2 regions of the Negadavirga shengliensis genome follow, and region 1 is predicted to be linked to the other one. Evidence: riboswitches for the same ligand, from Rfam matches in the RefSeq annotation. Region 1 holds a riboswitch; the other holds the start of a gene.
What was found. A riboswitch is a leader RNA that binds a small molecule or an ion and turns the genes downstream of it on or off. The one in region 1 is predicted to bind cobalamin.
Positions count from the first base shown of each region.

Region 2: another riboswitch for cobalamin. It lies ahead of ACFPFU_RS15230 (TonB-dependent receptor); the one in region 1 lies ahead of metE (5-methyltetrahydropteroyltriglutamate--homocysteine S-methyltransferase).

Region 1 is NZ_JBHSJJ010000006.1:202,640-205,797, reverse strand. Features, by position in the region: gene metE (5-methyltetrahydropteroyltriglutamate--homocysteine S-methyltransferase) at 1-1,199, opposite strand, end outside; cobalamin riboswitch at 1,378-1,575, opposite strand; gene ACFPFU_RS12475 (tetratricopeptide repeat protein) at 1,846-3,158, opposite strand, start outside.
Region 2 is NZ_JBHSJJ010000008.1:181,877-185,034, forward strand. Features, by position in the region: gene ACFPFU_RS15225 (ABC transporter substrate-binding protein) at 1-1,099, opposite strand, end outside; cobalamin riboswitch at 1,196-1,413, shown strand; gene ACFPFU_RS15230 (TonB-dependent receptor) at 1,577-3,158, shown strand, end outside.

The DNA.
Region 1 (3,158 bases):
AGGGGAGACACCTTCCTGCTTTCGACAGCGGATTGGTTAAGAGCCAGCTTTTTCAGAGCAGCTGCATCTGTTCCGGAACAGATCAGTTGTTTGAGTGTGACCACTTCATCCAGTTTCTGCTTGGCGAATGCCAGCCAGCTTTTTATTTCGGGTGCCAATATTTTTTCATCAGTCTCCAAATCCAGGTCACAGGGTGAGTGAAGTAATGAGCAGGAAGGGGCGATCATTACCCTTCCCTCACCCAGCTTATTCACGGCCTTCCGGATCACCTCCATCGATCGTTGGAAATCATTTTTCCATACATTCCTGCCATCCACCAGACCTAAAGAAATGCTGGTCTTTTCCGGCAAGCTCTGAAGTACACTCTCCAACTGATCAGGGCATCGTACCAGATCAATGTGCAAAGCGCATATCGGCAATGAAGTTACCAATGGAAGGTTATCCCCCATCCCCTCAAAATAGGTGGCCAACATGGTCTTCAGAGATGGAAAGGATTTCTTTATGGTGTTGTACACATATTGAAAAGCGGCTTTTTCCCTTTCATTGAGATCCAGTACCAAATAAGGCTCATCCAGCTGCACCCATTCGACGCCGTTTTCTTCCAATTGTCCGAGAATATCCAGATATACCGGCAACAGGTTCTCGATCAAATCTATGCGGTTAAAACCCGGTTCCTTCTCTTTTCCTAAAAGCAAATAAGAAACCGGCCCTATTAGCACAGGCTTTGTTTTTATACCTAATTGTCTCGCTTCTTTTACTTCAGCAATGACCTTTGACGAAAAAAGCTTGAAAGCCTGGTCCTTTCGGAATTCGGGAACGATATAATGGTAGTTGGTATCAAACCACTTGGTCATTTCCATTGCGGTGACATCCAGCCCGTTTTTCTGATGGCCTCTCGCCATGGCAAAATACAGGTCCAGCTCCGAATGGGGTTTGTTTAGAATGATGTCGTGATATCGGTCCGGAATAGCCCCCACGGTGAGGGACATGTCCAGCACCTGATCATAAAAGGAAAAATCATTTACCGGAATCAGATCGATTCCGGCATTTTTTTGGATCAGCCAATTTTGTTGGCGAATGTTTTCCCCCGAATTGAGCAGCGCTTTGGCTGTCAAACTGCCTGCCCAGTAGGACTCACAGGCTTTTTTGAGTTCTCTGTTGCTACCAATGCGCGGGTAGCCGAGATTGTGCGTCAGCATTTTCTTTTAACTTTTAAATGATTGAATAATATTTAAAAGTCCTTTTTGCCAAACTTCTCAATGCTTTTTGGACCGAAACATAAGAAAGAAATGTATGGAAAAGACATACTGCATCCTGAGGAATCCCCGGGAATACGTAAATACACCATACCTGACCTAAGCTTCAGACCGCGAAAGCATTGTCAATTCGGAACAGGCAGGTCTCCTGACTTGTAACAGTTTTCACCGTCCTTCCCATTCCCCTCACAGTAGGAACAGTGGACATGCATGGATGAAAACCTTTGGAATGTTACTTACAGTTGCGCGACAGTTCGTGATTTGCACACGATTCCCTTTTAATACACCGCTAAGTGTAACCTTGCCCGGTTGATGAAGAATATAAGAAAGAACTTATCGGGGCGAATATACAATATATTTCCCGCGCCTCCTTGCAGCGCATTAAACTTTTATCTCCCCCAATTTGACCTCTGCCCCATAAAAACGCATGTGCCGACAACATGGACCGTTCTGTCCTGCTGGCACGACTCATTTCCAAAAAAATCCCCCAATCAAAACGGGGTTTTGGTGGTGAAAAGGGTCAGGCTCCCATCCGCATTGGGAATTTGTTTCAAATCGATTTACATACATGACAGCCTGCCGACCAGCGTCATGGCTTTCCGGACACAATCATCATCCATAATTGTTTCAGTTGCTGGTTTTCCGGGTAAGCCCGTAGAAGTTTTTCTATATAGGGCTTGGCCATTTCCAATTGTTCCTGCTGAACATGCAAAACGCCCAATGCATAGGACAGATCCAGGTTATTGGGATCCAGGTGTAAACCTTTCAGGTAAGTTTTTTCAGCCTGGTCGGGTTGGTCCAGCTGTTGGTATACAATTCCCAGGTTATAAAAAATCCGGGGGTTATCCTCCAATTCGGTAGCTTTGGACAAATATTCCGCAGCATCTTCCATCCTGTTTTCTTCCGCGTACAACAGACCCAGGGAATAATAAGCCCCTCCATATCCTGGTTCTTGTTCGATCACCGTCTTAAATAGATCAATGGCTTTTTCATTTTTTTGTAACCTGTTGTATAAATGGGCCAAATTCAATCTTGCGACATTAAAATGATCGTCAAATTTTATCGCTCTTAAATAGGCCGCCTCGGCCAAATGAAATTCTCCCGTCCGTTCAAAATACTGCCCTTTTTCAAACTGTCCTCCCGGAAAATCTGCCCTTACTGCCAAAGAAGCTTGGTATTCCTTGATGGCTTTGTCGAACCCGGTCCGGACTTCCGGCTTCATCTGTTCTTTTGGGACATCCGCCATAGCGCTGGCCGCTGCTATCCGTACCGTTCTTACTTTATCATTGAGCAAGGGCCCCAGATGCCGGAGTTTCTCCTCTGGTTCCAAGTCCCCTAACACAGTTGCTGCAGTATGCCTGACGATGTTTTCATTGCTTTTAAGGCTTCTGATTATTGCGGCTTTGGATTCCTGTGAAATGGTTTGGTCCAGATACCATATCGCCGTGGCCCTGACAATGGCAGGTTGTGTGCCGTCTTCAGAGAGATCAATCAACTTCGGAATGGCACTTTCCGATCCTGTACTGGCCTCAGTAAGTACTTCGGAATAGTGGGGTTTTCTTTCTGGACCAAATAATTTGATTATAGATTCCGCTGCCCAAGCAGCGCTTTGCTCTTCGTGACATTGATTGCAGGCATTTGGTGTATTGTATTTTACGCTGAGATCAGGACGTGGAACCCGGAAACTGTGGTCCCTTCTGAAATCGTTGCCCATATAGGTACGGCCCGGCATATGACAGCTGACACATGCTGAACCCGCTGTGTTGATGGCATGAAAATGATGGTCAGGCGTATCATATTTCTCCTTAACGTGGCATTGGCTGCACAAGGCATTCCCTATGGCTTTTAGTTCCAGGCTATGGGGGTTATGGCAGTCAGTACATTTTACCCCGTTTTGATACA
Region 2 (3,158 bases), on a different contig from region 1:
GATGAAGTATTTTCACCAGATCCAATAAGATGAGATCAGGTCTTACATAGCCTTCCTCAAAATAAAGAATCCCCCCGGTAGCTCCTTTTTTCTGGGTATAGGTATAAACCCTTTTGTTTTTAAAGGCTTGAAACGCGGCGTATCTTTTATCCGTACCCGACATATGGCGGAGAGAAGAATAATCCGCAGCCCCTATCCAAAAATCTGCATCCAGTGCCTTGCTCAGCACATGCTCATAACTCAATTGCACGCTTCCTGTACCTTTTTCCTCCTCAAAGACATATTTTCCGCCGGCTTCTTTTAGGAGAATACTTCCCCAGCTCTCATTGCCTGGGGCGTACCAGATATCTTTGTACATCGTCCCTGAAAGCACGGTAGGTCTCTCGTCGGAAGGTATTTTAGCAGTAAGGTTTTGTGCATCCATATAATTTTTCTCGATTTCGTCGAAAATGGCGGAAGCTTCCGCGAATTTTCCGAGCAAAAGACCGGTAAATTTAATCCATTCAGCCCTACCCAAGGGATGTTGCTCCATATATTCCCCATTGATCAGTACGGGTATCCCGGCTTTTTTGAGGACTTCGAAATGTGTCAGGTCTTCCCCCATTGTGGAAACCATCATCCAATCGGGCTGGAGTTCAACGATTTTTTCCAAATTGGCTTGTGGACCTTTTCCTAAATCCATGATTTTACCGGCATCAATCCTTTCTCTCATGATGTCAGAGGAAATAAGATCCAAATTGGGAAACCCGATGAGACAGTTGCTTTTTCCAAGTAAGTCCAGATGAGGTATATGGGTAGTGGCAGTCAGCACGATGCGTTCAGAAGAACTGTTTACTATGGCATCGGCACCTTCCTGTTTTTCTGAAGGGGAATCATCAAAAATCAGGTACCTGAAAGGAGTATGTTTTTTTTGGAAAGCCTGGCTTACCTCAACGAGATGATATCCCTCCCCCTCGAATATGCGGAAACCTTGTGCGTATCCCAAGGGAACCGGATCCAAATCATGACGAAGCGACTCCCTTTCCCGCATGTTACAGGAAAACAGCAACACCGTCAAGGGGCAAATGATAAACAATATATATAGGCTGAATTTCCCCATCAGAGGTTTGGATTAGGGACCAAAATAAAACATTGCCGGGGCCATTTCCAAAAACTTATTTTGGCTTCCCCGTTTTATCAACGGGAATTTAGGGTTATGTTTGCAGTGAAATATGGTTCCCGATCCTGTACCAGGCTCTCGGGATGAAAAGGGAATCCGGTAGAAAGCCGGAGCTGTCCCCGCAACTGTAACCCTTTCCCCAATTAATATGGGAAAGCAGTTTGTCAAACCTTTGCCATTGTCCCGGAAATATGGGATGAGAAGGCGGGCAAACTCAGGGAAGCCAGGAGACCTGCCACATTTCTTCGTGTTCAAAGCTTTCGGGTGAAAAGCTGGGATGATGTTTCTTCTAATTGATTGGCGGCAGGTTCATCAAAAAAAACCGGATCAGAATCAATGATGAAATTTCACTCATTCAATTGCCGGACAAATGCTTTGGATTAAATAATTAAACGTGTTATTTAATTCTATTAGGCTTTGGTTTGTTTTGTTTTTATTCTAGTGCAGCTGTTTGCCGCTGGCGACAGCCTGAGGCCGATGCTTGGGGACACCTTGGAGCTTCAAGCCGTGGAGGTAGCCGGGCCGAAAAAGTATGCCTATGGCCAAATGGTGAAAACCATCAGCGAGGGACAGATGCAGTCTTTCCAGGGAATGTCTTTGGCCGATGTTTTACAGCAGCGGACAGGGCTTTTCCTCAGACAATACGGTCCCGGAATGCTGGCCTCATTGACGATGAGGGGGACATCGGCAGGGCACAATGCGGTTTTTTGGAACGGTCTCCCGATCAACAGTCCCTCTCTCGGGCAAACGGATTTTTCTATCTTGCCGGTGGGCGGGTTCGATGGTGTGGACATTCACTATGGCAGTGCAGGCGCCTTATACGGTACGGATGCCATTGGTGGATCCGTTCATCTGAACAGCGCCATAGGTTTTGATGAAGGAGACCGGGCAAATGTGTTTTCCCATTTCGGGAGTTTTGGGAAGTGGAACCAATTGCTGGAGTACCGTCGCAGTGGCAGTGAATTTTCCTCAAGAACCAAGGTTTACAGAAATATCGCAAAAAATGATTTTCTTTACAAGGACTGGTCTTCCATCAATACCCCCGTTCGCAGACAGGAACACGCGGGGATTTCCCAATATGGATTGGTCCAGGACTTTGCATTTAAACTTGATGCCAAGCACCAATTAAGTACGTCAGTCTGGTGGAATCATACCGACAGGCAGATCCAGCCTGTAATAGGTTCCCCAACCAAAGACGAGCAGGTAGATGAGAATATCCGTTGGGTGGCCGATCTTCACCGTTTTGACCATAATAAAGTATGGAACTTTAAGGGCGGCTGGATAAAAGACCGCCTGGTTTTTAACCACGCAGAGAATCTTATTCACCAGTACTTTCTAAGCGGGGATCTTGACTGGCAATGGGGACCGGCCTGGGAAAGCAGAACCGGTGTCAGGCTCACACACATTCAAGGAACGCTTTCTGCCTACTCACGGCAGGAGAAGAGAATAGAACTTTATCAGGCTACCAATTTCAAGCCCGGGGAGCAGATTGGCTTTTCTTTCCATCTCCGGCAACTGATGTACGATGGCGAATGGGTCCCTTTGACCCCCAGCACGGGTATGGAGTGGGTTTTTTGGGAGACGCCCAAAGATCGGTTCCAGTTCAGCGCAAACCTTGCCCGGAGTTTTAAAGTCCCGACATTGAATGACCGGTTTTGGGTTCCCGGTGGTAATCCGGATTTGGAGCCGGAAAAAAGCTGGAGCGGGGAATTGGGTCTGGACCACACTTACCAATATGGTCCCGTGAAGGGGAAAAGCCGGGTTTCTTATTTCAGGATGTCGGTGGATAATTGGATCATCTGGCTTCCCGGAGAGGGCTATTGGAGCCCGGTTAATCTCCGCCATGTGGATAATCAAGGCTTAGAGTTTTTTATGGAGGTGAAGCTTACTCTGGGAGATTGGAAAACCGGTCTTGAGGGCAATTACGCCTGGACCCGTGCCATTAACAAAACAGCGGATTCGGAAGATGACAGCAGTATGGGCAAACAGTTGCCTTATA